2 regions of the Blautia sp. KLE_1732_HM_1032 genome follow, and region 2 is predicted to be linked to the other one. Evidence: predicted binding sites of a transcription regulator. Region 2 holds the regulator's gene; the other holds the start of a gene.
The links. The regulator Rex, encoded in region 2, represses fermentation and respiration genes when NADH is low (regulators of the CRP and FNR family bind a similar motif). The targets are predictions, from matches to a motif close to ATTGTTAANTANTTAACAAT.

Region 1 (16,032 bases), 190 kb from region 2:
TCCGGCGTAGCTGCACCAGTTACAGCAGAATGCCACGATCTTTGGTCTGAATTCTTCCTTTGTTTCTATCGACATATTGCATCCACCTCCGCGATAATCTGTCTGTTGGAGAAGCCCTGAAGGTCCATGGCTCCTGACGGGCAGGCTACTGTGCAGGCACCGCAGCCCTGGCAAAGTGCTGTATTGACAACCGCAACTCTTCTTGTCTCACGGATACCGTGATCGTTGACCTGTTTCTCCTCATAGGAAATCGCTCCGTAAGGACATACATTTGCACAGGTAGAGCATCCGTTACAGAGAAGCTCGTCGGATCTTGCCGTACATGGATTGGTTGTCAGCTTGTCCTTTGCAAGAAGCCCTATGGCCTTTACAGCCGCAGCTCCTGCCTGGGCAACTGTCTCCGGGATATCCTTTGGTCCCTGGCATACACCGGAAAGGAAAATTCCTGCTGTCGGTGATTCTACAGGACGAAGCTTTGCATGGGCTTCTGTAAGGAAATTGTTGGTGTCAATACTTGCAGTAAGCATAGTAGCAATCTTACGTACATCCGGATTCGGCTCAATGGCTGTTGCAAGAACTACCATATCTGCTTTCTTGAAGATCTGCTTATTATCAAGAAGATCCGAGCCCTGAACAAGAAGTGTTCCATCCGGCTGCGGAATTACTTTTCCTACCTGACCTTTGATGTAGTTTACGCTATACTGCTCAACTGCTCTTCTGTAAAACTCATCGAAGTTTTTACCAGGTGTACGGACATCAATATAAAATACCGTCACATTGGTATCCGGATATTTATCACGGATCAGCATGGCATGCTTAGCTGTGTACATACAGCAGATCTTGGAACAGTATGGCTTTCCACGGTCATCGGAGCAACGGCTTCCAACACACTGGATAAATACGATCTCCTTCGGTGCTTTTCCATCGGAAAGGCGCTCAAGATGTCCTTTTGTAGGTCCTGCAGCATTCATGATACGCTCCAGTTCCAGGGAAGTGATCACGTCTTTACTCTGGCTGTATGCGTATTCATCATACCGGTCGAGTTTGATGGTATCAAATCCTGTTGCCACTACGATAGCTCCGTATTTCTGTGTCACGATCTCGTCCTGCTGATCATAATCAACAGCTCCTGCCTGACATACCTTGGAACAGACACCGCATTTACCGGTCTTGAATTTCAGGCAATGCTCCCGGTCGATTACCGGAACATTTGGGATTGCCTGGGCAAACGGCGTGTAGATGGCTGTCCGGTTGTTCAGGCCTCTGTTGAATTCGTTAGGGATTTTTTTGGACGGACATTTCTCCTGACAGACACCGCAGCCTGTACATTTGTCCATGTTGACACTGCGTGCTTTTTTGCGGATATCAACAGTAAAATCTCCTACGAAACCGGAAACCTTTTCCACCTCACTGTATGTATAGATATTGATCTTTTCGTGGGCTGCAGCCTCCACCATTTTCGGGGTAAGGATACATGCGGAACAGTCCAGAGTAGGGAAGGTTTTGTCAAGCTGTGACATTCTTCCGCCGATACTTGGCGTTTTTTCCACGATATCAACTTCATAGCCTGCGTCAGCAATATCAAGAGCTGTCTGGATTCCGGCGATACCGCCTCCGATGATCAGTGCTCTCTTTGTAACGCGGCTTTCTCCCGGCTGAAGAGGAGCATTTAAATTGACTTTTGCTACTGCTGCTCTTGCAAGGATCACGGCCTTCTCCGTAGCCTCCTGCATATCCTTGTGGATCCAGGAACAGTGCTCACGGATGTTTGCGATCTCCACCATGTATGGATTCAGGCCTGCTTTTTCCGCTGCTTTGCGGAAAGTTGTCTCATGCATACGCGGGGAGCAGGAACAGACAACCACACCTGTGAGATTTTTTTCACGGATGGCTTCCTGAATTCTGGACTGACCTGCCTCGGAACACATATACTGGTAATCCTCGGCGTGTACAACACCCGGCTCTTTCGCTATGACTTCCACAACTTTTTTTACGTCTACCGTAGCGGCAATATTACTTCCGCAATGACAGACAAATACACCGATTCTCTGCACTTTCTCACCTCCTGTATCTTCTGAATGCACTTACCAGCAGCTGCTGAGGAAGCTCCGGATCAAGAAGCTCCGGAATTTCATTTGGTGAAAGATAGTCTCCGCCTTTTTCCCGGACAACCAGCTGTCTTGCCCCGTCAATGATCTTTCCGGGTTTTACGTCTCGCGGACAGCGCTCCACACAGGCAAAACAGGAAAGACATTTCCACAGGGATGCTGAATTTACAAGTGCTTCGATATTTTCATTGATCACGTAGGACACAAACTGATGAGGCTTGATATCCATCTCGTCAAAGGATGGGCAGGTAGCAGAGCATTTGCCACACTTCATACATTTCAGAGGATTGGTCCCGCTGATCTCCTTTATTTTTTCCGCAGCAGAATGGTTATCTCTCATTTTGCCACCTCCTCTTTGACGCCAAGGGCTTCTGCCAGAAGCTCTGTAAAATAGTAAACCGGCAGTCTGTTTCCGGCATTTTTATTCAGATTATATTTGCACAGTGGACAGGCAGTGATCAGCATATCTGCGCCAAATCCGGCTGCACTTTCTTCGATCTTTTCACACATATTCTGTGACATTTCTTTTTCTTTCAGGGATATATATCCTCCACAGCATTCATTTCTGTAAGGATAGATCACAGGCTCAGCGCCAAGGGCACGGATAAAATCCTCCATGATCCTTGGATTTTCCGGATCATCAAATGCCATGATCTTTCCAGGTCTCAGAAGCAGACATCCGTAATAGGCTCCGATCTTCTTTCCGGTAAAAGGATTTACTACTTTTTCTTTCAGTTTATCAAAACCGACTCTGTCCCGGAGAACCTCCAGATAATGGAGAACGGTTGTCTCTCCTTCATAGGGAGCTTCCAGCTGCATATAATTGTTGGCTCTGGTCCGGATATCTTCCACATTTTTCATATCATCATTGACACGCTTGATCACATGATGACAGGCTGAACAGATCGTCACCAGATCCTGGCCTTTTTCTTTTGCCTGGTTTAACGCACGGACGGAAGAAAGCTTTGTGGCGATCTCGTCTGTGCCAAGCGGATAAACACCACCACAACACTGCCAGTCCTCGATCTCCTCAAGCTCAAACCCAAGGGCTGTGGCACTGGCTCTGGCATACTCATCCAGATCTTTGGCCTTTGTTCTCAGGGTGCAACCCGGATAATAACTGTACTTCATACCTTTCATTATCCTTTCTTAGTCTAAAATCTGACGTTTATAGTAGATATTCTTGTTCATATATTGTCTTTTTTTTAACGATACATGAATAAAAAAATGAAATCTCAACTAACACTTATTTGAGTTTTTTTATCAATTTGCACCCAAATAAAAGAGAAAAACACTCTTCCTCCGCAATTAAGAAGTGTATTAGCTCGATTTCCGAGATCATCATATCACGTTATTTCTGTTTCGACAAGGCTTTTTCGATATTTTTTTGTGTTTTTTTTAACGTACTTTTGAAAAACCTTATCATTTACGATCCTGCTTCCATGATAATTTTCATTTTCGGGCATAAAAAAAGCTCCGGATCTCTCCGAAGCTTTTTTGCTCCTATCAGTAAATAATGATCGGATAACCTGCATCAATGGTGTTATAGATCAGTGCTGCCTGATCCTTAGGCAGATTGATGCAACCGTGGCTTCCGTTGGTTTTATAACGGTTCCCGCCAAAGGATGACTGCCAGGACGCATCATGAAGTCCCTGTCCGTAGACAAAAGGCATCCAGTAATTAACCTTTACATCGTAACCATATTCATTGCTGGTAAGGTTAAAGGGACTCGCCTTGTAGGCGATCGGCCATGCACCACGATATGTTTCACGCCCCTTCACCGGCTTACCGCTGACAATATCTGTTTCCGTCACAAGGCATCCGTCCTTATACAGCCACAAATGCTGTGCATCCAGACTGACCTCTATGTAACTGCCTGCCAGATCGTCTGTTCCGTTTCTCTGGTATCCTTTTTTGCTGTAAACAGGCTCTCTTGTTACAGCAGTACCACTTTTCAGGTCTTCCAGAAGCTGAGCATATTCTCCGTCCTGATCGATCCGGTATCCGTACTCATTTCCCTCAATGGTCACATCCGTTCCCGCAGATGTATGAAAGGTGCGGGGAACATAAATGGTATTGTATTTGTTGGCAAGCTCACTGATGTAGGCTTTAATGGCTTCTTCATCTAAAGTCAGCGTCTCCCCCTCAGCCTTCAGCCAGGATGTGATCGTATCGGAATCCAGAACAGCCGTTTCACTTCCGAATGTATAAGTTACTGTACTGCTGCGGTATTTCTTCAGCTGGCTGTTCAGGTCTGTAATCTTATTTTTCATATCCTCTGTTACAGTGACCGTCGGACTTACATACACATGCTTGTTGATCGGTACTGTGATGGTATCCCCAAGCAGAGCCGTATCAAATGCTGCGTTCAGATTTATGTCCACGGTAGTCTCCAGCTTATCCGGATCGATTTCCGTCCCCTGTACCTGTTTCACAAGGGTGAATTCTTTTTTCTCCTTATCGTACTGAATGGCTGCATCAATAGAAGCTTTTCTTTCTTCCGTACCGAAATTTGAAAGATCAAGAGCCTGCTTTTCCTGCTCCTCATCTTCCTCGATCTGACATTCCGGTTCTATATTTTCTTCCTTTGGAAAAAGCTTCCGGCTCTCTTCCCGCTGTTTCTGAATTTCTGTAAGCTTACTCAGAAGGGCTTCTTCATTGAGACTGTAGCCCAGCTCTTTCAAAGTTGTACTGTAAACTTCCTGATCATTTTCCTGAAAGGATACCGGACGATCTGCAAATTCCGCAGTGATCTTTTCTTCTGCCTGCTTTGCATCCAGTCCGGAAACATTCACTCCCCATATGGAAATCTTCCGTCCCAGCGTATTATGATCTGCCAAGTATGTATAGACAAATACCCCTGCCACTGCCAGGATCGTTACGCCAATGCAGATTCCAAGTATGATCTTCAGTGTCTTTTTACTGATGGTTGATCTTTTCTCCATACCCTTATCCCTCGAGTCTTATGTAATATATGTTATGTTGTCACACTGGCTGTTATTATAATACAATAAATCCCATTTTCTGTAAAAATGACTTATCCAGGATCCTTCTGATCCGGTAAAAAAAGACAGACTGCCACTCCTCGCGAAAATCTGTCCTTTCATACGTTTCTTTTTTATGTTTCTGTCAGCAGTATTTCCGAACGGATCTTCTGCTGCTTATTCCGGCATTACGATCTTACCTGCGATCGCACAGGCTGCTGCAGTTTTCGGAGATGCCAGATAGATCTGAACCTTGGAAGTTCCCATACGTCCCAGGAAATTACGGTTGTTGGTTGCCACAACCTTCTCCCCGTCTGTCAGGATTCCGCCGGTTCTTCCACAGCAAAGTCCGCATCCCGGATGTGTGATGATGGCACCTGCCTCAGCAAGCGTATCCAGAATACCAAGTTCAATGGCCTGACGGTAGATCTTGCGGCTTGCAGGAGTTACGATCAGTTTTACAAAGTCTGCAACTTTTTTGCCCTTCAGGACTTCTGCTGCTGCCATCAGATCTTCCAGACGTCCGTTTGTACAGGAACCGATAAATACCTGATCGATGGTCTCACCCTGAAGCTCGCTGACATCACGGATCTTGTCCACCTGTGACGGACAAGCCATAACCGGTACAAAATCCTCTGCCTTATAAGTCATGGTCTTCATATAAACGGCATCCTCATCGCCTACAAGACTCTTCTGGAACTCATCAAGCTCTGTCTCACAGTAAGCGGCAGTCTTCTCATCCGGTGTGAAAAGTGCACATTTTGCACCTGCCTCGATCGCCATGTTTGCCATGGTCATACGACTTGCCACAGACATGTTCTCAATGGTGCTTCCGGAAAATTCCAGTGCACGATAAGTTGCACCATCTGCACGAAGGTCGCCAATCAGGCGGAGGATGATATCCTTGGACATCACATTCTCCGGAAGTTCTCCGTCGATCACAACCTTTATGGTTTCCGGAACCTTGATCCACATGGTTCCTGTTCCCAGGATGCTGGCCATCTCTGTGTAACCGATGCCGGAAGAAAACGCACCGACACATCCATAAGTCGTGGTATGGCTGTCTGTACCAAATACAATATTACCGGGTTTAACATAACCTGCCTCAGTCATAAGCTGATGACAGATACCGTCACTTCTGTGTACGTTTTTCATGCCATATTTAGCTGCAAAAGCATCTCCCACATGGAAATGTCTGGTATCATCCTGCTGACTTGCCGGTACAAGATGGTCATAGATCAGAACAACCTTGTCCGGATCCCACAGCTTCTGAAAGCCCATCTCCTCAAATTTGTCCGCTACAAACGGAATAAAGATATCATGGATCATCACTCTGTCAACATTGACCGTCACGATATCGCCAGGCTTTACTGCTTTGCCTGTGTTATGTCTGATAATTTTCTCAATGATCGTCTCACCCATTATTTCTCTCCTTTCCGTCTTAGTCCAGACCGTTCAGTTTGCGCATGGCTTTTACAAGTCCGCCAGCCTGAATAATATCCATCAGATTCTCCGGAAGAGAAGCAATCGGGTACTGTTTTCCGTTATGGTCTACATGCTCGTTCATCACAACTGTAACTTCATCTCCCTCTTTCACATTGTCGTGAAGATCCGGCTGTTCGATAAGAAGAAGGCCGTTGTTGATGGAGTTGCGGAAAAAGATCCGTGCAAAAGATTTCGCAATAACACACTGTACGCCCAGTGCTTTAATGATCTCCGGTGCCTGCTCTCTGGAGGAACCGCAGCCGAAGTTCTTTCCTGCTACAATAATGTCACCTTTCTGGATCTGTCCTGCCAGCTCCGGGCGAAGGGGACTGAATCCGTACTGTTTCATATCGTCAATGGTTTTCAGCGCCAGATACTCGGTCGGAATGATGATATCGGTGTCAATATCATCGCCCAGTACCCACACTTTTCCTGTAAATGCTTCCATATGTATATCTCCTGTTTATTCTGTTCCGTATCATCAGGCAAATGTTTTCTGTCTGCCCTGTTATAAGAACCCACGCCGGAACGGATCATCCTCTGATAATTTCTGAATATATTATTTAAATCTTTTCTGAAACTCTTATACTCTGTCAGCAGTTGCAATCTCACCTGCAACGGCAGATGCAGTAACTGTTGCCGCAGATCCCAGGTAAACCTTGGAGCTCGGATGCCCTGCACGTCCCTTAAAATTACGGGTTCCTGTGCTGATCAGGACCTCATTCTCGCCGATAACACCCTGGCAGCTTCCCCAGCATACACTGCAGTTCGGATTCATAACAATAGCCCCTGCTTCCATGAAGATATCGATAAGCCCCTCCTTTAATGCCTGACGATAGATGGTCTGGCTTGCAGGAACAACCAGGAAACGAACTCCCTCTGCAACTTTTTTGCCTTTGATCACCTCTGCGCCTACACGGAGGTCTTCAATACGGCCGTTATTGCAGGAGCCAAGGAACGCTTCGTTGATCTTGATGCCGCAGGTTTCCTCAGCCGGAACCACATTGTCAACAAAGTCTGGCTTCGCTACAACCGGACGGACTTTTGAAAGATCAAAGGTATACTCTCTTGCGTAAACAGCATCCGGATCGCTGTGATATACCGCTTTTGGCTCACGTCCATGCTCTTTCAGATATTCCAGAGCTTTATCATCAGCCTCAAAGATTCCTGTCTTCGCACCAGCCTCAACAGCCATGTTGCAAAGTGCCATACGGTCGCTGATGCTTAAGGTTCTGGCGCCCTCACCGGTAAACTCCATTGCCTGATAGTTGCAGCCGTTTGCCCCGATCTCACCGATAATGGTAAGGATCAGATCTCTTGCGTAAACGCCCTCAGGAAGCTTCCCTGTCAGGTTAAATTTTACGGTTTCCGGAACCATGACCCAGGAAGTTCCGGTTACCATTCCGTAAAGGAAATCTGTACATCCTACACCGGTACCGAAAGCACCAAGTGCTCCGTAGGAACAGGTATGGCTGTCAGCACCGAAGATCAACTGTCCCGGACGGACATAATTCTCGATCATGATCTGGTGGCAGACACCCTTTCCTTCCCAGAAATCAATATTATTTTCTCTTGCAAAATCTCTCATCTTTTTCTGAGATGCCGCTGTTTTCGGGCTGTCAGACGGTACGTTATGGTCTACGATAAATACCAGTTTCTTTGTATCTGCGATATGTGGATTTTTTAATTTGTTGTTGTACATGTCAACAGTCAGATGTGTGGTTCCGTCATTGCTCATCAGATGATCCAGCTGAACTGTATAGATATCTCCGGGTTTTACACTGTCCACTCCAGCCGCTGCCGCGATGATTTTTTCTGCGATCGTCATTCCCATCTCTTATTCCTCCTCACGGTTCAGAGAAGCGATAAGGCCGCCCTGATTCAGTATATTCTGCATGTATTCCGGCAGTTTTGTGCAGGAATAAGTCTTACCATTGGCAACAGCAGTTCCCTCGGACATATGAAGCTCCAGGGTATCTCCTGTCTTCACAGCATCCGGAAGATCCTTACAGACAATTGCCGGAAGTCCGATATTAATGGCATTGCGGAAAAAAATACGGGCAAAAGATTTCGCAATAACTGCCTTTACTCCAAGTGCCTTAAGAACACCCGGTGCCTGCTCTCTGGAGGATCCGCATCCGAAGTTCTCTCCTCCAACTACAAAATCTCCCGGTTTAACCTTTTTGGAAAAATCCGGATCCAGTGATTCAAATGTGTGGCCTTTCATTTCATCCAGATTCGGCAGAAGCAGATACTGGGATGCAATGATCTGATCGGTATCAAGGTCATTATGAAATTTAAAAATTGTTCCCTTATCCATAAAACAAGTTCCTTTCTGATCGTTATCCATTTCAGGGCAGTCATTCCTCCGCTGCCCTATTCGTCCTATATTCTAACACAAAACATCATATAATTAAAATGTATATTTTTAATACTTAATATAACTTTAAGTTATAAAGTCATTTCCCTGTGATCAGCGCAAAATATCCCCACTCCCACAGAAGCTCTTCAAAACTGTTCTCAAGATATTCCCGGATATCGTCTTCCTCATATCCGGTCATTCTGGAGATCACTACCATATAATCCCGGAGTGTTTCGTAGGGAAGAGATCCCCGTCCATCTTTCTGCCACCGAAGAAAAACAGCCTGGCGGATGGTGGCATATTCCATACCGATCCACTGCATATGGACCAGGGCATCTTCCAGATCTCCCTCCGGTGTCAGAAGATCTGAATATACTTCGTTGGCAAGAAAGCTCCGGAGAAGGTCTTCATATACACGAAATTTCCGATAAAAATCCTCCCGGGCTTCCACCAGTTCCTTTTCCTCATATTCTTCGGACAATTCCTCCGCAAGTTCCATCACCGGCTCCAGATATTTCCGGTAAAGTCCCTCTTTCCGGTAATTTACAGCCAGGTCCTGCAAAAGTTCATTGCATTCGTCCATGGTATCCAGAACAGGCAGCTCTATTTCATTAATAGCATGTTCCAGTTGGCGAATCGTTTTCTCTGAAAAATAATCTTCCACAAGCTCTGTGGTAAGCGGCATGTTCCAGTGAAGTTCCTTCAGAACATAAAAACTTTCAAGAAGGATTTCCTCCGGTGTTTTTTCAGGATCCATTATAAGATCCATAACCTTCCGGCGCACAAGAAAAAGCGGCTGTTCCTTTTCTTTTGGAGTTTCCGGAAAAGCGATTCTTTTCTTCCCCTTCCAGATGTCCAGGACAGCCGGGCAACAGGGCATCATGGTCGCTTCCTTATGATCCTGAAATTCATGGATCTCCCTTGGAAAAATCTGGCAGGTCTCTGAAAGCATCGAATCCCCATAAGCACTTACCAGATAGCACAGTCTGTTCTTTGCAAGAAAAGGACAATCGTGCTCTTCCGTCATCTTCATGATCCGGCTGCCGTCCTTTTTCATGGTATAGGCCTGCAGGCAGCTTCTGTGTCCGGGCACCTCTGACGGCGGCTGGATGGTTTTCCAGTTTCTGTAGGTTTCATCATCTATGTTGATCTTCCATTCCCTGCAGCAGCTGATGGTGCATTTGTCTGCAATACAGGTAAATTCGTCGTAATAATCAGGTTTTAATAATTCCATGTTTCCTCCATATTCTTTATTTTCCAGCTCCAATGTCTCCTGTTTGCAAAATGGACATGAGTTGACCTGTTTTATTTTCCCCGTAAACACAGAAAAGCGGAATTCTATCCGCTTTTTCTGATATTCTGTGTATTCGTTTTTATTCTGCAGTCTCTCCCAGAAGCTGCCTGTGAACTTTCCGCCTTACAAACCAGAAACAGGTCACCTGCATGATGATCGTAAGGATCCAGGATGCCGGATAAGAAATAAACAGTACTTTCAGTGATCTGTGAGCCGGGAAAATTCCGAAAATCCACACAATTCGAAGGCCGACCGTTCCGATAATAGACAGGATCATGGGGACACCGGAGCGTCCCATTCCGCGCAGTGCTCCCGGAAACAGATCCATCTGTCCGCAGAGGAAATAGGTAACTGTGGTATAGGCAAGAATCTCCATTCCGCATTGGATAACCTTAGGGTCTTCCGTATAGATCTTCAGAAGCTGCGGACCGAAAAAGTATGCACCACAGCCCATGGCAAAGGATACGACAAAGGACAGGATCATACAGTCAACAAGCACCCGGTCCATACGTTTCGGTTTTCGCACACCATAATTCTGACTGGTAAAGCTCATGCAGGCCTGGGTAACCGAATTCACGGACACATACAGAAATCCAAAAATATTATTGGCTGCTGTATATCCTGCCATAGCAATGGAACCAAAGGAGTTTACAGAAGACTGAAGAAGTACATTGGAAAAATTGATCACTGTACTCTGGATCCCGGCAGGCAGTCCCACCTGGAAGATCTGCTTCAGGTACTCTCCCTTTATGGACAGTTTTGAAAAACGCAGCTGATAGCTTCCCTCTGTCTGATACAGACACCGAAGGACAAGAATGCAGGAGATCAGCTGAGAGATCACCGTTCCGATTCCCACACCGGCCACGCTTAAATGACACACGATCACGAAAAACAGATTCAAAAGCGCATTGGCACAGCCGGAAATGATCAGAAAGACCAGCGGCCGCTTGGTATCTCCCACAGCACGCAGGATCGCCGCACCATAGTTATACAGCATAAAAAACGGCATTCCCAGGAAATAAATACGCATATAAAGAGTAGAAAGATCGATCACATCGTCCGGTGTATCCATCAGTTCCAGGCAGATTCTGGCAAAGATCACTCCCAGAACTGCCATGATGATCCCGCTGATCAGAGCCAGCAGGATCGATGTATGTACTGTTTCTGACATTTCTTCATCCTTACCGGCAGCATAAAATCTGGCTGCCAGCACATTGGCACCAAGAGAAATCCCGATAAAAAGGTTGGTAAACACATTGATCAGTGCGGTAGTGGAGCCTACTGCCGCCAGCGCCTCACTTCCGCTGAAACGTCCCACTACCACGATATCCACTGCATTGAACATCAGCTGCAGGATACCGGACAGCATCAGCGGCAGTGAAAACGAAATCAGCTTGTCCATGATCGACCCATTACACATATCGATCTCATACTTGTTTTTTTTCACGATTTCATCCCCCATGTTCATACTTACATAAGAATATTATAGCACCTTTCATCGGAAAGCTACAATGAAATATTTTTATGGAGAATATGCAGCGGCTGCATAAAATACGCAGCCGCACAGTAACGTGTGTTTATCATTTCACTATCTTTCCAGGAGTCCTGCATCACGAAGGTTTGCAAGAAGTGCATTAAAATCCTCCACAATATCATCTACCGTTGTTGCATTTCCAACAGCAGCTGCCGGGGTTACTGTTCCGGCAGGGCCGGTGGCTCCTGTTGCTCCTGTTGGACCTGCTGGACCCGTGGCTCCGATCGCACCAGCCGGACCTGTTACCCCCGTCGTTCCCGCTGGACCCGTGGCTCCTGTTGCTCCTGTCGCTCCCGTTGCTCCCGTCGGACCTGTTACTCCTGCAGGACCGGTGGCTCCTGTTGCTCCCGTCGGACCGATGACTCCCGCTGGACCCGTTGCTCCAGCCGGGCCCGTGGCTCCCGTATATCCCTGTATTCCCGGTTCCCCCTGCGGTCCCTGAGGACCCATAGGACCCGGAACTCCCGGACAGCCTCTGGGACCGGTTGGTCCTGTAGGTCCCACAGGGCCTGGGCAGCCTCTTGCTCCACATCTGTCACATCCACAGGAACTATGATTTCCATAACAGGACATACAGGACAAATCCTCATGACTGTCCTGCTGCATTTCCATTTCCTTACGTTTTCGATGCCTGAACAGCATTCTTCGATCACCTCATAGGAAAATAACTTTCCCTACAGTATATGACAACAGCTTTTACCTGTGCATAGGATCCCCGCAAGCCTGTACCCTGCCAGGAAAATATAATAAATATGTCTTTCATTTTATGACAGACCATATTTTTCCCGGAAATATTTCTGGTCATACAATACTCCCGGATCTTCCGGCTTCAGTTCCATCGCTTTCTTATGAAAAAAGAATGCCTGCTCCGGGCATCCCATTTTATCATAACAAACGCAAAGCTGCATATATGGCACAAATCCATGACACTCAGCCATAAAAAATCCACCCTTTTTCTTATCTGAAGGCACAGTGAGCGCCTGCCCGTACCAGTAGGCAGCCTGTCTGGGAAGCTCTCTTTCCAGAAAAATCTTTCCGACCTCACAACAGATTTCCGCCCTCGGCACATCCATAGTCAGGCTGTACAGAAAAGCTTCCAGTGCGTACTTTTTTTCTCCCATTTTCCGGTAACACTGTCCAAGTACAAAACAGGCATCGATCTTATTTTCCAGCCATCCGGGCGGATTTTTCAGGAACTCCACCAACACAGCCTCTGTCTCCGGATAACGCTGATGATAATACAGTTCTCTCCCATAATAAAGCTGATGTCTGGGTTCCAGCGTTTCTCCTCCTGCCAGCATTTTTTCATAAATGCGAAGATTACGGTCCGGATCACCTTTTCCACATTTCCGGTGCCGGATCACCACATCTGAATAAATGATATTTCCCTCCGGAATCACAGTTTCATGAACTGCCCCATTCCATCTGAAATTTCTGGATGTTTTCATTATCCGCTCCCGAAAATAAGAAAATGTTGTTCTCCCGCTCTGGTCAAACCCTGCCGCATATTCCATCATTACAACATCTGTTCCGGGATCCAGAGTTTCTTTAAGACTCTTCAGTTTTTCCAGATTTTCTTCATCCAGGACATCATCCGCATCCAGCCACATCCAGTAATCGGTGCGGACTTTTTCCAGAAGAAAATTACGCGGAGCAGAAAAATCATCACACCAGGGAAAATCAAACACCTGCGACGTATACTGCTCCGCGATCTCTTTTGTTCTGTCTGAAGAACCGGTATCTGCGATCAGGATCGCATCCATCACCTGAGAAACCGGCTTTAAAATTCTCTCAAGAACTGCTTCTTCATTTTTTACGATCATACATAGACTGAGGGAAATCATATTTCAGGATCCTTCGGATTTTTATAATATTTATGCCGTTCCCGTCAGTCCTATGCCTTCTGTCAGTGTACAGCTTCTGCTTTCGGATAAAGCTGAGCTCATCCTCATATCACCAACTGTGGTATATCCTCTATATGTTCTGCAAGACGATCTGCTCCGTTCAGCTCCCCGCTCTCACCATATCCATACAGGCATCCTATAAATGGGCTTTTGCAGGCTCTGGCACATTCCAGATCCTGCCTCCTGTCTCCGACCACCAGATAAGGGCCTGTATATTCCCGGATGATTTCCTGCACAATTTCTGTCTTTGGACGGAATCCATACGATTCGCAGTCATAAAAATGATCGAACCATCGTTCCATCCCAAATTCCTTCCAGTGCGCCTCACGATAGGAAGCTTTACAGTTACTTAAGATCACAAGATGATATCCCCGGTTCTTCAAGGCTGTAAGCATCTCCTCTGCTCCCGGATACCACACTGCCTTATGCTTCCTGATCTGTCTGACCATCAGTTCTCCTACCATCCTGCTCGCCTGCTCTTTATAGCTCTGATCCAGCTCCGGCAAAAATGTATTCCACATCTCCTTACTGTTAAATCCCAGCCAGCCGGCAATTTCCGCCGAGCCTATCTCCCGTTCTTCTGCAGCCTTCTGTTCTGTCAGCCACTGATAGGTTTCACGAAATGCCGGTTCATAGATTCCAATGGTATGATGGATCGTTCCATCATAATCGAATATGATTGTTTTTGTCATCATTTATTTCCCTATCTATTAGAGCTGCTTCATCAGATTGACCATCTCGATCGCAGATAACGCACAATCATAGCCTTTATTACCTGCTTTGCTTCCTGCTCGCGCAATAGCCTGCTCGATATTCTCAGTCGTGATCACTCCGAATAAGACCGGGATCCCTGTTGCAAGTTCAACCTGTGCGATCCCCTTGGCAGATTCATTGCACACCAGATCATAATGTGAAGTATCTCCACGAATGACAGCTCCCACGCAGATAACTGCATCATATTTTCCTGACTGTGCCATTTTCTGTGCTGTAAGCGGGATCTCAAATGCTCCCGGCACCCATGCTGCAGTAATATTCTCTTCTTCTACTCCATGTCTTACCAGTCCGTCGACTGCCCCTCCCAATAATTTATTCACAATGATCTCATTGAATCTCGCTGCCACGATACCAACCTTCATTCCCTCCGGTGCTACTACTTTTCCTTCTACTAAATTGATCTGTCTCATTTTTTCTTCCTCCTGCTATTTGCTGTTTTTTATAAATTTATTTCCTTAAAAATATGACCCATCTTTTCCTGCTTCGTTTTCATATACTTCCGGTCATATTTTTGTACCGGAATCTCCAATGGTACTCTCTCATTGATCTTCAGCCCGAATTCGCCAAGCCCATAGACTTTATCCGGGTTATTGGTCAGTAATCTTAATGATTTCACACCAAGGTCTGACAGTATCTGTGCCCCAACCCAGTACTCTCTGAGATCCGGTGCAAACCCTAACTTCACATTAGCCTCCACGGTATCATATCCCTGTTCCTGAAGCGCATAGGCTTTGATCTTATTGATCAGTCCGATTCCTCTGCCTTCCTGTCTCATATACAGAATGATCCCTCTGCCTTCCGCCTCTACCTGGCGCATCGCTGTCTGCAGCTGCAGGCCGCAGTCACATCTGAGCGATCCGAATGCATCTCCTGTCAGGCACTCCGAATGTACACGGCAAAGCACATCCTCACCATCTCCTAGATCACCTTTTACCAGTGCCAGATGATGCTCTCCTGTAATGTCATTGATATAGCCATACATTTTAAAATCACCGTACTGCGTTGGGAGGTTTGCAGCTGCTTCCTCCTTTACATGCTTTTCATGTATTCTTATATAATCCTGCAGATCACGAATCGTAATAAATGTAAGGTTATGCTCTTTTGCCATTTCCCATAGCTGTGATGTACGCATCATAGTGCCATCTTCTTTCATAACTTCACAGCACACGCCGCATTCTTTCAGTCCGGCAAGTCTCATAAGATCTGTTGTTGCCTCCGTATGGCCATTTCGTACCAGAACCCCGCCTTTTCTGGAAATAAGCGGAAATACATGTCCCGGTCTTCTGAAATCCTCCGGTTTTGACTGATCATCCACACACTTCATAATGGTATAGGAGCGTTCTGCCGCAGAGATACCGGTGGTTGTATCTGCGTGATCCACTGCCACGGTAAATGCTGTGCTGTGATTGTCCGTGTTCTCAGCAACCATCGGCGGAAAATTCAATCTCGCCGCAATTTCTGCACTCATCGGTGTACAGATAAGACCCTTTGCATAAGTCGCCATGAAATTAATATTTTCCCGGGTCGCAAACTCTGCCGCACATATCAGATCTCCCTCATTTTCTCTGTCCGGATCATCTGTGACC
Region 2 (16,032 bases):
CACGAACAACATTGAGATTTGCTTCCGGAACACGGATGATACCTGCACTGTTGGAGCAGTGACGTACCGGAATATGAACACCTCTTTTTTCCAGAAGCTCTGCAAAACGAAGATAACGGTCCAGCTGCACCAGTGCAGGAGAACGGTCGGTCTCATCCGCCCTGGCAAAATGGGTAAACATTCCCTCGATCACCAGATTCGGGATTTTTGAGATTTTTTCGATCTTTACTGCATTTTCCGGAATATCCGCATATCCGATCCTTGTCATTCCCGTATCCAGAGCCAGATGAATATGTACATTTTTTCCAATGCGTGCACCTGCTTTTGCATATTCTGCCGCTGTATTAAGATCCGATATGGTGATTCGGATATCATTGGCTGCAAGTTCCTCATAATATTCCTCAAATACAAGGCCAAGGATCAGGACAGGCTTGGTGATCCCTGCATGCCGAAGTTCCAGTGCCTCCTCTGCAGTAGCTGTTGCAAATCCCCAGATATAGTCATAGTCCTGGATCAGACGGGCAATAGCTCTGGCACCATGGCCATAACCGTCCGCCTTGATCACAGCGATGATCTTTGTCCCTTCTTTGACATTTTTATGCATTTCCTCAAAATTGTGGGCAATGGCATCCAGTGATACCAGTGCTTTTACTCTCTCGTATTTTTTCATAATTCCGACTCCTCTTCACCTATAGCTAATGCCTTGGGCAGATATTCTATGATATCTCCTGCCAGCATACTGCGCTTTCCTTTTTCAGCGGCTGCAAGATCACCGCAAAGTCCGTGAAGATAAACACCTAACGCGGCCTTTAAAACCATGGGAGGCTGTTCCTCCGTTTTCAGATACATACATAACACTGCTGCCAGGATCCCGGAAAGCACATCTCCGCTTCCTGCAGTTGCCATTCCGGAATTACCGGAAAGATTCAGATACATCTGGCTTTTCTCATCTGCGATCACCGTACATGCATCCTTCAATACGCACACAGAGCCTGTTTCCGCAGCACATTTCAGTGCAATATCTGCGATCTCATGCTGGATCTCCTGGATCGTTCTGCCACTGAGCCGGCTCATTTCTCCGATATGCGGTGTCAGGACTACATGCTCTCCCAGATACTGATACCACTGTGGATGTGCAGCCAGAAGGTTCAGGCCGTCCGCATCCAGGATCAGCGGCTTTTTCTCCCGGGCAGCCGCCGTGAGAAACCACTGTTCTCTCTCACGGCTGGCCACTGATGTTCCAAGTCCCGGTCCGATCACGATCACATCACACCAGGATAGAAGCTGTTCATTGGATTCCTGATCAAAGCGGCTGCAGACCATAGCCTCCGGAAGGAGTATCTGCAGTGGGATCCTGTTGGCTTCCACAGTCTGGATCTTTACCATTCCCGCACCGGCACGAAGTGCTGCACTGGCGCTTAAATAAGCGGCTCCGCACATTCCCTCACTTCCGGTCACAAAGAGCACTTTTCCGAAGGTACCCTTGTTTCCGCCGGGATCACGTTCCGGAAACAGCTTCAGATCTTTATTTTCCAGACAGGCGGCAGATGCAGTCACAGCTTCTTGCTCATAGATCCCGATATCGGCGGTAACGATCCTTCCTGCATACAGTCTTCCCGGATAAAAGCAAAGACCTCTTTTCCGGTAGGCAAATGTGACAGTCAGATCGGCGCTGAAGGCAATTCCCATTTCCAGGCCAGTATCTCCGTTCACTCCTGACGGGATGTCAACTGCGATCTTTTTGGCCCTCGCACTGTTCATCTCATGGATGATATCAGCATAATGCCCCTCGATCGGACGCGTCAGGCCTACCCCAAACACGGCATCTACTATAGTAGTATATTCACTCCACTGCGGGTTATTCACCTCCGGGACACGATAACCGGAAGCGATCTTATACTGAAGAGCAGTCTCTCTGGTCATTTTATCTTTGTTTCCGACCATATAAAACTCTACCCGGATCCCCTTCAGATGGAACAATCTGGCAACAGCGATACCGTCACCGCCATTATTTCCGCTTCCGCAGACTACCAGGATCCTTTCGTCCTTCTGGAGATACTTTTCTGTTTCCTCTACCACCTTCAGTGCTGCCCGCTCCATCAGAACCTCGGAGGGAACTCCGATCTCACGGATCGTTGTGGAGTCCAGATCCTTCATTTCTTTGCAGGTAACAAGCTTCTTCATTCTGTCTTCTGCCTCCCCTCTGTCATAGAGAAAGCTGCCGTTTCCGGCAGCTTAACAATTCTTACTTATCCACATGTTCCTGCCTGTATTTACTGAGATTATAAGACAGTGTCATCAGACTCTCGGAAAGATGAACGTTCTCTACGATCACATCATCCGGTGTCTCAAGATCGAGATGTGCAAAATTCCAGATTGCCTTGATCCCGTTCTCCACCAGGATATCCGCCATTTCCTTGGCTTTATTCTTGGGAAGTGTCAGAATCGCGATCTCCACGTTATTCTCTCTCAGGAAAAACGGAAGCTCACTGAGCATTTGGATCTCAAGTCCACGGACTGCGATGCCCTCAAGCACAGGATTTACGTCAAAGATACCAACCAGCCTGAACCCGCGCTTCTCAAAATCCACATAATTGGCAAGTGCCTGTCCCAGATTACCGGCACCCAGGATGATCATCGGATGAACGGTATCCAGTCCCAGGATCTTACCGATCTCTGTATAAAGATAGTGTACATTATAGCCATACCCCTGCTGCCCAAAACCGCCAAAATTATTAAGATCCTGACGGATCTGAGAAGCTGTGGTATGCATCTTCTTACTTAATTCATTGGAAGAAATACGTTCTACATTATCTTCCATCAGCTCTCCTAAGTAGCGGTAATAGCGTGGCAGACGCTTAATCACCGCTTTCGAGATTTGTTTTGTCTCCACGATAGTTTTCCTCCTTACCTTACACTAGGTTAATTATAACGAATTGACATTTTCCTGTCAATTAAAGTTGTCTATTCTGTACAAATTTCTTTATATTTTTTCTAATAATTGATTTTTTCTTTGAAATCCCGGCAGTTTCCGTTATAATAGGTGGAGGATTTTTCCCTGTTCAGACATAAACAGGGGTGATTCTTTATACAGGAGGACAGTTTTTATGATTTTATCATGTCAGAATATATGCAAGGCCTTTGGCGAAAAAGTAATTTTAAATGATGCATCCTTTCACATTGAAGACCGTGAAAAGGCTGCTCTGATCGGCTGCAACGGTGCAGGAAAGACCACACTGCTGCGTATCATCATGCAGGAGCTTTCTGCTGATTCCGGTACCGTGGTGCTTGCCCGGGATAAAAATATCGGCTATCTTGCCCAGTACCAGGATATCCACGGACATCATACCATCTACGAAGAGCTTCTTACCACCAAGCAGCACATCATCGATATGGAACGCCGTATCCGCAATATGGAACAGGAAATGAACACGGTGACCGGTGATGAGCTGAACCGTCTGATGGAAACCTATACCCGCCTGACCCATCAGTTTGAGCTGGAGAACGGATACGCTTACAAAAGTGAGCTGACCGGTGTCTTAAAGGGTCTCGGCTTCACGGAGGAAGATTATGACAAGCAGATTGAAACTCTTTCCGGCGGTCAGAAAACCCGCGTGGCGCTGGGCAAGATGCTTCTTTCCAAGCCGGATATCCTGCTTCTGGATGAGCCAACCAATCACCTGGATATGGAAAGCATCTCCTGGCTGGAAACTTATCTTCTGAATTATCCGGGAGCTGTTTTTATCGTCTCCCATGACCGTTATTTTCTGGATAAGGTGGTCACCAAGGTCATTGAGATCGAAGCCGGACAGACCCGCGTATACAGCGGCAACTACTCTGCCTATGCTCTCAAGAAGGCTCAGCTTCGTGACGCACAGTACAAGGCATACTTAAATCAGCAGCGGGATATCAAGCATCAGGAAGCCGTTATCGCCAAGCTGAAATCCTTTAACCGTGAAAAATCCATCAAACGTGCGGAAAGCCGTGAAAAAATGCTGGACCGTGTACAGAGAATTGAAAAACCTCTTGAGCTCCAGGACCGGATGCGTATCTCGCTGGAACCACGGGTGTTAAGCGGAAACGATGTGCTCCACGTGGAAGCGCTTTCCAAGGCCTTTCCGGGACAGACCCTGTTCTCCGATATCTCCTTTGATATCAAACGCGGCGAGCGTGTGGCACTGATCGGAAACAACGGAACCGGAAAGACCACCATGCTGAAGATCATCAACGGTCTTATTGAGGCAGATGCCGGCAAATTTTCCCTTGGTTCCAAGGTGCAGATCGGTTATTACGATCAGGAACATCATGTTCTGCATATGGACAAAACGATTTTCCAGGAGATCTCCGATACTTATCCGACTCTCGCAGAGACCGAGATCCGAAATATGCTTGCCGCATTTCTCTTTACCGGAGATGATGTTTTCAAGGAAATCTCCGCACTTTCCGGTGGAGAAAGAGGCCGTGTTTCCCTTGCAAAGCTGATGCTTTCCGAAGCCAACTTCCTGATCCTTGACGAGCCTACCAACCATCTGGATATTGCTTCCAAGGAGATCTTGGAGGAAGCACTAGTCAGCTACACCGGTACAGTCCTTTATGTATCCCATGACCGTTACTTTATCAATCAGACTGCGACCAGGATCATGGAGCTGACAAACCAAGCAGTGGTAAATTACATCGGTGATTATGATTACTATCTGGAAAAGAAGGAGGAGCTGACCAGTACCTATGCACCGGGAAGCACTTCTCCGGAGGCACCTACAGAAGAAAAAGCGGTTTCCGAGAACAAGCTTTCCTGGCAGCAGATGAAGGAAGAACAGGCAAAGAAACGAAAACGGGAAGCCGAGCTGAAAAAAGTCGAAGCCCGTATCGAAGAGCTGGAAACAAGAGACAGCGAGATCGACGAAACCATGGTCCTTCCGGATGTCTGCACCAATGTAGCGGAATGTACAAAGCTGAGCCGCGAAAAAGCAGCCATCGCTGAAGAACTGGAAGAGCTTTATGAAAAATGGGAAGAGCTGGCCTGACGGTCAGCTTTTTTTTATCCCCTTATGTTTTTATGGAAGCAGCATGCCGAGATGCTGTTCAAAGCATACACCATCGTTACGGTCTGTTCCTTCCTCCACCGCATCGCGGATCGATGCCGAGATAAAATCCACGGCCAGCTCTGCACAGGTTTTCATGGAATATCTTTTTACCAGCCCTGCACTGAGCACGGATGCAAAAAGATCTCCTGTCCCGGAATAGCTTCCGCCGGATTTCTCTGCAAATACCCAGGAGCTGTTTCCGTTTTCCAGGACAAGATTTCCCATTTTCAGAGGCTGCCCCTCCTCCCTGTGATCCACTCCGGTGATCACAACGGCAGGAAGTGAAAATTTCCGGGCAAGTCCGCACCCGATCTCCCGGATCTCTTCCATCCGCCGGGCCTCTGATACCTTTTGCAGTTTATTCCAGATCTCCTCCATTTTTTCTTTTCCGTAGAGAAGAAGGAGGGCTTCCGTAAGGTTCGGTGTGATCACATAGGAACGACGTGTCAGTTCGCAGAACCGGCTGCGAAGCTCTTCTGTATAGATCGGATAAACCGCGCCGTCATCCCCCATCACCGGATCTGTAAGGATCAGAGTATCCTTCCCTGCAAACGCATCCATAAATTTCAGGATCCTGTCTGCCTGCTTATCGTCAGAAAGAAATCCTGTATAGATCCCATCCGGGAAAAATCCTCTTTTTTTCCACTGCTCCATATATGGTTCCATATGCTCTGTGAAATCCTCACAGAAATAACTTTCATAACCGGTCTGGTTGCTTAAAACAGCGGTGGGAAGTGGACACGCCTGGACTCCCATCACCGAGATCACCGGGATCGCTGCTGTCAGTGAACATTTCCCCAGCCCGGAAAGATCATTGATCACTGCTATTTTTTTCATGGTAATTCTCCAGTCTTGAGTTTTTTTCTGTAATATTATAGAATGAACTGTCAGGTTTACGCAATCATTTTTGGAAGGAAATCATCATACTTATGTTAAATATATCCGCTGAACACAAAAAAGAACACCTTTATCTGGAGGTTTATCACTATTACCGGAAGCTGATTCTGGAAGGCCGTCTCCTTCCCGGAAGCAAAATGCCCTCCCTCCGCAAATGCGCCCAGGAGCTGAAGCTGAGCCGTACCACCATCGAAAATGCCTATCTTCTGCTGGCAGCAGACGGCTATATCATCGCCAGGGCACAGAGCGGCTATTATGTCACCGGCATTGCTTCCAAGCAGCATCTGCTTACCCCCGAAAAACAGGATAAGGATATCACGCCCTGCCTTTATGATTTTGCCTCTTCCGGTGTTGACCGGGAAAGCTTCCGTTTTGATCTGTGGCAGCGTTACATCAAAAGTGCCCTCCGCCAGGGCGACCGTATGCTTTCTTATGGCGAACCACAGGGCGAAAGCGATTTCCGGGAGGTTCTCGCAGACTATATCCGGGAACGCAGAAATGTGATCTGCTCCCCGGATGACATTGTAGTAGGGGCCGGTCTCCAGCCCCTTCTCCAGATCCTCTGCCCTCTGATCCATGAACGGAAAACCGTTTCGTTCCCCACACCGTCCTTCACCACATGCAGCACCATCTTTCAGGATTACGGCTTTGATGTCCATTACCGGGACAAAAGCTGCGATGTGATCTATGTTTCTCCTGCTCACATGACGAAATGGGGCGAGATCATGCCGGTAAAACGACGCCTGGAGCTGATCCGTCATGCAGAGATCAATGACCATCTGATCATTGAGGATGATTTCGAAAACGAATTTGTTTATTTCCAGAAGCCAACGCCTTCACTTTTCGGTCTTGCAGGTGGTGAAAACGTTGTCTATATCGGTTCCTTTTCCAGGCTGCTGCTGCCCTCCATCCGTGTCAGCTTCATGGTACTGCCACGCTCTCTCCGGGAAAAATATACAAAAAAAGCAGCCTTTTATAATCAGACTGCTTCCAAGGCAGAACAGATCGCGCTCTGCCAGTTTATCCGCGACGGGCATCTGGCTTCCCAGACAAGAAAGCTCCGCCGCCTTTATTCCCAGAAGCTGAAGGCTCTTTCCCAGGCTGTCCGGGAAACCTTCGGCCAGGACTGCCAGATCCAAACAGGAGCCGCAGGAACCAGCCTTGCCCTTACTCTTCCCTGTTCTCTCACAGGCAGTGAACTGACAGACAGAGCCCGGAACCGTGGTCTGGGACTGGAGGTTCTCAGAGAAAACGGAGCCGAGGTCACCCTGGTCCTCTCCTGCTCCTCCATTCCATCCAAGGATTTTCTGCCTGCCTGTCAGCTTCTGAAGGAGGTTACCGACTCCTAATCTCTCCGGTTATCGATCATGTAGAGCAGGGCATTTACAATGCACGCAGCAATATTGCTTCCACCCTTGCGTCCTTTTGCCACAATATAAGGCACATCTGCGTGCATGATCAGCTCCTTGGACTGCACAACATTCACAAAGCCTACCGGCACACCGATGATCAGCTCAGGAGAAAGCTTTCCATTCTCAATAAGCTCATAAAGACGTACCAGTGCGGTAGGTGCGTTTCCAATGGCAAAGATCAGCTTTTTATCCATCTCTGCTGCCTTGTCCATGCTGGCTGTGGCTCTGGTAGTCCCGTTCTTTTTTGCAAGGGCAGCCACATCCTCATCGGACATGAAGCAGTAAGCCTCACCGCCGTAGCGGGCAAGTGCACGCTTGTTGATCCCGGCCTTTGCCATCTGGGTATCTGTGACGATACAGGCACCGTTGCGGATGGCGTCCATGGCCATTTCCACTGCCCCCTCCGAGAAGCAGAGATTTTTTGCATAATCAAAATCTGCGCTTGTGTGGATGCAGCGTTTTACGATCAGCTCTGTTCCCGGGATCAGGGGAGTATCCCCCAGCTCTTCTGTGATGATCTCAAAGCTTCTTTTTTCAATCTCCATGGGTTTTACATTTTCAAGCTCAACTTTCATTTCTATTCTTCCTCCGTAATCCCGTTTTCCAGTATCTCATAGATTTTTTTCATATCCAGATGCTTCCGCAGCTCTGCAGCCAGGATATCATACTGCTGTTCCTTAAATGCCGCAAAATCCACGCCTGTCATATTTTCCACATCAATACCTTTTTTCTCGCCGATCACGCGGATGATCGCCTCTGCAGATGCTTCCTTATCGAAAACGCCGTGGATATAGGTTCCGCACACATTTCCCGCAAAAGCACCCTCTTCTTTTTTCTTACCGCTGACGCTGTCTGTGATCTTCGTGGCTGTTCCTGCATTGTCCTTCAGGATGCTTTCGCCCATATGGATCTCATAGCCCTCGATTTCCGCACCGGAAAGAGGAGCAAACACACCGGACAGCTGACCGAAATGCCCCTGCACCCTGGTCCTGGTTTTCTTTTCGGCAAATACCGTTTCCATGGGAAGAAGTCCCATTCCTTTCATGGAACCGCCATTTTCAACGCCATGAGGATCGCTTAAGGTCTCGCCCAGCATCTGATAGCCGCCGCAGACACCAAAGATCAGCTTGCCTCTGGAGGCTTCCTTGAGAACCGCTGCCTCCATTCCGCTTTCCCGCATCCAGATCAGATCACCCATGGTGTTCTTGGTTCCAGGAAGGATGATCATATCCGGAGAGTGAAGATCTCTCGGGTGTTTTACATAGCGGAGAGAAACTCCGGGAATGCTCTCAAAAGGATTAAAATCCGTAAAGTTGGAAATCCTTGGTGTACGGACCACTGCGATATCAATGACACCGGCTTCCTGCTTCCGGTCAAAACGCTCCGTCAGGCTGTCCTCATCCTCCACCTGGATATCCAGATAAGGCGCCACACCCACCACCGGGATCCCGCTTCTTTCCTCAAGCATGACAACACCAGGGTCCAGAATAGTCTTATCTCCGCGGAATTTGTTGATGATCAGCCCCTTTACCATAGCTTTCTCATCGTCCTCCAGAAGCTCCACCGTACCGATCAGCTGGGCAAAAACACCTCCACGGTCAATATCTCCCACAAGAAGGACCGGTGCCTTGGCCATCTTTGCCATACCCATATTTACAATATCCTCATCCTTGAGATTGATCTCGGCAGGACTTCCCGCACCTTCGATGACAATGATATCGTTTTCCGCTGCAAGAGCGTTGTACGCCTTCATCACATCCGGAACCAGGGTCTTCTTATATTTGAAATAATCCCTGGCACTCATGGTTCCAAGAACCTCTCCGTTTACGATCACCTGGGAGCCTACATCATTGGTAGGCTTCAGAAGAATGGGATTCATCAGGACAGACGGCCGGATCCCGGCTGCCTCTGCCTGCATGACCTGAGCCCGTCCCATCTCAAGACCATCCTCTGTGATAAAGGAATTCAGTGCCATATTTTGTGATTTAAAAGGAGCCACACGATATCCATCCTGCTTAAAGATCCTGCAAAGTCCCGCAGCCAGCAGGCTTTTTCCGGCATTGGACATGGTTCCCTGTACCATTATTGCTTTTGCCATAATATACCTCCCTCAAGTACTTCGATCAGTTTTACATTTTCTTCATGGCGCTTTACCGCGATCCGGTAATACCCCTTTGTAAGACCCGGATAATTGCTGCAGTCACGGATCAGGATCCGCTTGCGCAGACAGAAGTCAAAGAGCTCCTCCGGTCCTTTAAAGAAAATATAATTTGCTTCCGACGGAAATACTTTATACCCAATGCGGACCAGCTCATCCTTTAGCCACTGTGCCTCCCGAAAAACAAGCTGTCTTCCCTCCTCTACATATTCCGTCTCTGTAAGTGCCTGGAGCCCGGCTGCCTGGGCCATGGTGGAAACATTCCATGGCTGAACGCAGAGCTCCATCCTTTCCATCAGCTTTCTGTCAGAACAGAGGCCATAGCCCAGCCGCACACCGGCCATGGCATATCTTTTTGTAAATGCTTTCAGGATAAAAAGATTATTGAACCCGGAAAGAGAATGCTTCAGAGAATACTCTTCCGGTTCCTTTACAAAATCAAGGAAACATTCATCTACCACCAGCAGGATATCCAGCTTTCTGCATTTTTCCAGGATCCTTTTCAGAAGCCTGTGGGGGATCAGCATGCCGGTAGGATTGTTGGGGTTACATAAGAAAGCCATATCCAGTCCCTTATGGAGGATATCCAGATATGCTTCACTGAGCACAAAACCGTCATTTTCCGTCAGCATGTAATATTCCAGCTCACAGCCAGTGCTGGCCAGAGCCTGTCCGTATTCCGCAAAAGTAGGCGCCGGGATCAGAGCCCGCTTTGGCTTTACTGCATGACAGAGCGTAAAGATCACTTCTGCTGCTCCGTTACCGCATATTACCTCTTCCGCTTTTACCCCTTCCGATTCTGCGATCCTTTCCCTGAGAACGCCGCATCCCACCTGGGGATACTGTGCAATATGATCCAGACTGTGGATAATGGCCTGCTTCACACTTTCCGGTGTTCCCAAAGGATTCAGATTTGCCGAAAAATCCAGGCAGTCTTTATGTTTATATACGTCTCCTCCATGTATGTGTTTTGTCATTGGTCATTCTCCTGTCTGTATTTATTGTTACCTTAATAACCCGAACCGGATCCCCGCACTGAGCAGTCCAAATACAACCACACCCAGTATGGATGCCGCGTACATCAGCCGGTTAGCTCTTTTGATATCCTCCGGCTCCACCGGGCGGATCGGATCCCCGATCGTGGGTTTTTCATATAATTTCCCGAAATAATATGCATTTCCCGCAAGCTGTACATCCAGCGCTCCGGCCATGGCAGCCTCTGTCTGAGCAGAGTTGGGGCTTGCATGATTTCTCCGGTCACGTTTGTAGATCTTTGCCGCATTTTTTGTATCCATTCCTGTAAAAACAGTTCCTGCCACCATCAGCCATCCGGAGATCCTGGCAGGGATATAATTGGCCACATCATCCAGCTTTGCCGCAATACGGCCGAAATAAAGATATTTGTCATTTTTATATCCAAGCATGGAATCCATGGTATTGATACCCTTATACAAAAACATCAGCGGCACCCCGCCGATAGCCATATAAAGCATGGGGGCGATCACGCCGTCGGATGCATTTTCCGCAACGGTTTCCACGGCAGCCTTTGTCACGCCGGTTTCCGTAAGCTCTCTGGTATCACGGCCTACGATCATGGACACCGCATAGCGTGCCTCGTCCAGAGTTCCGTTTTTCAGCCGGTCATAAACCTTCATACTCTCATCTTTCAGGGAACGGGTGGCAAGAAGCTGATAGCACCAGAAAACCTCCAGCACAAATCCGGCCACCGGCAGATACCGGTAAAGATAATAAAGCACCAGAAGCGGCACCCCGCCGCTGAACAGACAGACAAGCACTACGATCAGAAAGCCTCCTGTCAGCTCACCGCCGTGATTTTTCGGAAAAATCTTCCGGATCACCTTTTCCAGCACTGCAATCAGATTGCCGATGACACAGATCGGATGATAAAGCCATCTGGGATCTCCGATCAGAAGATCCAGCACAAATCCTATGGCCAGTGCAGGAAGACTATATTTCAGCATCTTTTTTCTGCCTCCGTTCCTTCTTATATTCCAGTGCGTTCTTCAGAAAGCGTGCCGGAACCCTGGGATTTCCGTAATAATAAAGATGCGGAAATCCTGCCATCAGCCTGCCCCGGTCATGGATACAATCCCATCCTCTTTTAGATGCCGGCTTTGCCGCATGAAAATCCTCTCCGCAATCTGTGGAATCAAAGTAATGGAATTCATGAGCCGGGATCTCACCAAGTCCGGTATCCTGTTTTTCCGTAAGGGTGATATAGCCGAACCGGTTCAGCTTCGGTGTCCGGTAAGCCCTTCCAGGGATCACCCCGCAGACTCTGCGCTGCTTTCCTTCCATATCCTCCATCTCCTGATGAAGATACATGAATCCGCCACATTCTGCCAGACAAGGCATTCCGTCCAGGATGACTTCCCGGATCCGGGTGCACATTTCCTGATTTTCTTCCAGCGCCTCCCCGTTTAATTCCGGGTAACCGCCGCTTAAAAGAAGCCCGTCCAGATCCTCCGGAAGCTCTCTGTCATGAATGGGTGAAAAACGTACTAGCTCCGCTCCCATCTGCTCCAGAAGATTTAAATTATCCGCATAGAAAAAGCAGAAGGCTTCATCATCCGCCACACCGATCCGCACCTTTTCCTCTGTACGGTATCCGAAGGCAGTATCCTTCTGTATCAGCATTTCCGTCTCTGGTGCCGCAAGCTCCGGTGCTTCCCCTGCAAGCTCCAGGATCCCATCGATATCCAGGGTTTTCTCCAGTACCTCGGAAAGCTTCTGCAGACGGCTTTTCAGCTCCGGGATCTCCTCCGGAAGCACCAGCCCCAGATGACGGCTTTCGATCACACAGTCCTCCACCTTCGGAACATATCCCAGCACCTTTACGGAAAGCTCCTCTTCCAGAAGCTTCTTCATCCTGGGATACAGCATGGGAGACATCTGGTTAAAGATCACGCCGCAGATATGACTATCCTTTTTGTATTCCAGAAAGCCCTTTACATAGGCAGCCAGGGAAACACTCATGCCACGGCTGTTTACGATCAGGATCACCGGTGTATCTGTGGTGGAGGCCAGATCATAGGCGCTGGCTCTGGAGGTGATCCCTCCTACACCGTCATAATACCCCATGACTCCCTCCATCACTGCGATCTCACAGTCCGATGCGTTCTTTGCCAGAAGATACCGGGTTCTGTCTCCATCTGTAAAAAACGTATCCAGGTTTCGGGATCTTGTACCGATCACACGGCTGTGGAACATAGGATCTATGTAATCCGGGCCGCATTTAAAAGAAGCCACCTTAAGGCCACGGTTCACCAGCGCCTGAAGCAGCCCGCAGGTGATCAGGGTTTTTCCGCTTCCGCTGGCACCTGCCGCAAGAAGTATTCTCGAGACCTTCACCTAAATCTCCTCCCCTCTTCCGCTGCAGGAAATGATATAGATCGGATTCTCACCCATCATCATATGATACCTTCCGATAGATTTGGATCTTGCCGCAGACAGCTGTACGATATCCACATCCGTCAGGCTGAAATCTCGTATGGCATTCATGGCTTCCGTCACCGTCTCCAGAGTGATGCAATTGATCACGATCCGTACTCCCGGATTTTTATCCAGAAGAAGCCGGATGATCTCGTTCATGTTTCCGGAAGACCCGCCGATAAAGGCATGTGTCGGAACAGGTAGTTCCACCATCGCTTCCGGTGCAGTACCAGGCACGATCTCCAGATTGTCTGTGGCAAATTTCCGCCTGTTCTCCTTCAGAAGAGCAAGGGCATCTTCCTTTTTCTCGATGGCATAGACCTGACCCTTCCAGGCACGAAGCGCCATCTCAACAGAAACCGAGCCTGTGCCCGCTCCCACATCATAGCAGACAGAATCCTCCTGAAGACGAAGCTTGGACAGAGAAACCGTACGCACCTCTTCCTTTGTCATAGGCGCCTTCCCACGAAGAAATTCCTCATCACAGATCCCGTGAACTGCGGGCAAAGGTACTGCGTTTTCATTGCACGCAGTTACCACGCTTAACGCATCACCCCGGTATTCTGTAAGCTCTGCCGCACTGGCATGAAAGATCTTTTCATTTTCGTAGGAAAGATTTTCGCCCACATAAAGGGTCACATCACCCATTCCATACGCAACCAGACGAGAAGCCAGACGAGCTACCCCATCCTCTGTTCCCAGAATGGAAAAAACCTTGGGGTTATGCCGGATCAGGGCAATCAGATTGCAGTCTCTTCCATGAGCGCTGACGATCCTGGCATCATCCCAGGAAAGACCGATCTTCGCCATAAAATAAACAACGGAAGAAATCCCGCAGATCACCTGGACATCGCCATCCAGAAGATCGATCAGCTTCCTTGCACCGCTGTAGAAGCCCACATCGCCGGAAAGGGCAATGGCTACGGTACGGTACTGTGGATGTGTCTTGATATACTCCACGATCTTATCACTGCGGTACTCATGGAGAACCATCTGCCCCGGCCTCTGTACAGCATCTGTCATACGCTTTGCACCGATCAGAAGCTCCGCCTCATCAAAGGCCTTCTTTCCTTCCAAAGTCAGGGTTTTTTCCGCACCCATGCCGATGCCTACAAGAGAAACCCTCTGTGACAGGGTAAGGCCGAACAGCTTTGCCAGAAATACCCTTGCTTCCGGCAGGGACAGCCCCTCCTCCTGCAATGGTCTTCCGATGATCACAGGTGTGACGCCGCAGCGCTGACAAGCCTCCATCTTTTCCGGGAATCCACCTGCCAGACCGGTATCCTTGGTGACCAGATAGCTGCACTGAAACTGTCGAAGCATGGCTTCGTTGATCTCTGTGGAAAATGGCCCCTGCATACCGATGAGATGCTTTCCTTCGATCCCCAGCTCCGCGCAGGAGCTGATCACGGAAGGGATGGACAGCACCCGGGCAAAAAGCCTCTCCTGGTAATCCGGGATCACTGTAAATTTAGACAGCTCCTTGCTTCCTGTGGTAAGAAAAATGTTCCCCTCTGTACCGGAAAGAAGCTCTGCCGCCTTCTCCGTGCTTTCCACATAGATGGCTTCCCTGTTCTTCTCCCCCTCCGGGCGAAGGACACGCTGATATCGGATGCTTCCGTTCTCACAGGCAGTCCGGATATTTTTTGTCACCTCTGCTGCATAGGGATGAGTGGCGTCCAGAACGATCTCCGGCGCTTCCCTTTGGAAAAGCTCCTCCATATCTTCGATTTTCAGCCTTCCGGCGCTGACATGGAGAAATTCATTTTCCTTCAGAAGGGAGCCGCCATATTCCGTAGCTGCACAGGCATAGACCGGAACATGATTTTCCGCAAGGAACTCACAGAGTGCATAGCCCTCGGTGGTTCCTGCAAAAACAATGGCTTTATACATTCTTATATCCCCTTGGTGTTACCATCTTGCCGTTTACATTCTTAGTCTGTGAATTTCCCACAAATACGGTAGTAAACATATCCACTTCTGTATCACGGAGCTCCTTCAGTGTCATGACCTGTGCAGTCTCGCCGTCACGTGCGATCTGGGCAACCGTGCCGCAGACAGTATCCGGAGACTTGTATTTCATCATCAGATCACAGGCCTTCTGAAGATAATCCTTACGTTTTCTGCTGGACGGATTGTAAAGGCATACCACAAAATCCGCCTGTGCTGCTGCCAGAAGCCTTGCCTCGATCTTCTCCCACGGAGTCAGAAGATCACTTAAGCTGATCAGGCAGAAATCATGGATCAGCGGTGCACCCAGCACTGCGGCGCCGCCTGTGGCTGCTGTCACACCCGGGATAATGGTCAGCTCCACATCAGGATAGTTTTCTCCCACCTCATACATCAGACCTGCCATGCCATAGACACCGGCGTCACCACTACAGATCATGGAAACGGTTTTTCCTTTTTTTGCCTCGTCAAAAGCAAGTACACAGCGGTCTACCTCTTTTTTCATCGGTGTGGTCATGAACTCTTTGCCTGCAAAATACTCCTTTACAAGATCCACATACACCGTGTAACCGATGATCACATCACTTTCATTTAATGCACGGATCGCTCTTCCAGTCATCTGGTCATACGCACCCGGGCCAATTCCTACAACATAAATCTTACTCAAAACGTATCCTCCGATTTCCGGCTGCAAGGGCGGTAGTCACACCGTCCCGGCCTGTTTTTTTTCTGATCAGTGTACCCTGTCCGCAACCCAGAACCGCGCTTCTCTCACAGACATTCTCTACACCTGTTATCTTTTTTACAAATTGTGACGGGGTAAATTCACCCTGCACTGCCTTCAGCTCTTCCTCTGTAAAGGTCAGAAACGGAAGCTGCCAGGCTTCTGCCAGAGAAAGAAGTCCCACCTCTTCCTTCTTCAGATCGATACTGGCAATAGCACTCAGCGCTTCTCTGTAAACATCCGATTCTCTCAGACATTCCTCTGCCGCCTTCCGGATGGAGGCTGCATCCTTTCCCCTGCGGCAGCCCATTCCCAGAACTGCAGCGGGCGGCACCACATGGACTGTATTTTTAA

Region 1: NQ489_RS11000 (CoB--CoM heterodisulfide reductase iron-sulfur subunit B family protein) is a predicted target of Rex. The motif match lies at 3,302-3,321, and genes of this name have one in related genera.

Annotation. Positions count from the first base shown of each region.
Region 1 covers NZ_CP102266.1:2,288,535-2,304,566, forward strand. The annotation lists gene NQ489_RS10985 (hydrogenase iron-sulfur subunit) at 1-75, opposite strand, end outside; gene NQ489_RS10990 (CoB--CoM heterodisulfide reductase iron-sulfur subunit A family protein) at 66-2,054, opposite strand; gene NQ489_RS10995 (4Fe-4S dicluster domain-containing protein) at 2,059-2,448, opposite strand; gene NQ489_RS11000 (CoB--CoM heterodisulfide reductase iron-sulfur subunit B family protein) at 2,445-3,239, opposite strand; gene NQ489_RS11005 (L,D-transpeptidase family protein) at 3,615-5,054, opposite strand; gene NQ489_RS11010 (3-isopropylmalate dehydratase large subunit) at 5,271-6,515, opposite strand; gene NQ489_RS11015 (LeuD/DmdB family oxidoreductase small subunit) at 6,535-7,026, opposite strand; gene NQ489_RS11020 (3-isopropylmalate dehydratase large subunit) at 7,162-8,412, opposite strand; gene NQ489_RS11025 (LeuD/DmdB family oxidoreductase small subunit) at 8,416-8,898, opposite strand; gene fliB (flagellin lysine-N-methylase) at 9,038-10,174, opposite strand; gene NQ489_RS11035 (MATE family efflux transporter) at 10,314-11,696, opposite strand; gene NQ489_RS17970 (collagen-like protein) at 11,823-12,410, opposite strand; gene NQ489_RS11045 (tetratricopeptide repeat-containing glycosyltransferase family 2 protein) at 12,533-13,612, opposite strand; gene NQ489_RS11050 (HAD family hydrolase) at 13,717-14,367, opposite strand; gene ribH (6,7-dimethyl-8-ribityllumazine synthase) at 14,383-14,856, opposite strand; gene NQ489_RS11060 (bifunctional 3,4-dihydroxy-2-butanone-4-phosphate synthase/GTP cyclohydrolase II) at 14,886-16,032, opposite strand, start outside.
Region 2 covers NZ_CP102266.1:2,102,619-2,118,650, forward strand. The annotation lists gene alr (alanine racemase) at 1-670, opposite strand, end outside; gene NQ489_RS10095 (bifunctional ADP-dependent NAD(P)H-hydrate dehydratase/NAD(P)H-hydrate epimerase) at 667-2,184, opposite strand; gene NQ489_RS10100 (redox-sensing transcriptional repressor Rex) at 2,246-2,893, opposite strand; gene NQ489_RS10105 (ABC-F family ATP-binding cassette domain-containing protein) at 3,108-5,024, shown strand; gene NQ489_RS10110 (pyridoxamine kinase) at 5,055-5,921, opposite strand; gene pdxR (MocR-like pyridoxine biosynthesis transcription factor PdxR) at 6,014-7,330, shown strand; gene NQ489_RS10120 (precorrin-8X methylmutase) at 7,327-7,968, opposite strand; gene NQ489_RS10125 (cobyric acid synthase) at 7,971-9,491, opposite strand; gene cobD (threonine-phosphate decarboxylase CobD) at 9,476-10,528, opposite strand; gene cbiB (adenosylcobinamide-phosphate synthase CbiB) at 10,556-11,533, opposite strand; gene NQ489_RS10140 (cobyrinate a,c-diamide synthase) at 11,520-12,923, opposite strand; gene NQ489_RS10145 (bifunctional cobalt-precorrin-7 (C(5))-methyltransferase/cobalt-precorrin-6B (C(15))-methyltransferase) at 12,924-14,897, opposite strand; gene cobJ (precorrin-3B C(17)-methyltransferase) at 14,890-15,621, opposite strand; gene NQ489_RS10155 (cobalt-precorrin 5A hydrolase) at 15,614-16,032, opposite strand, start outside.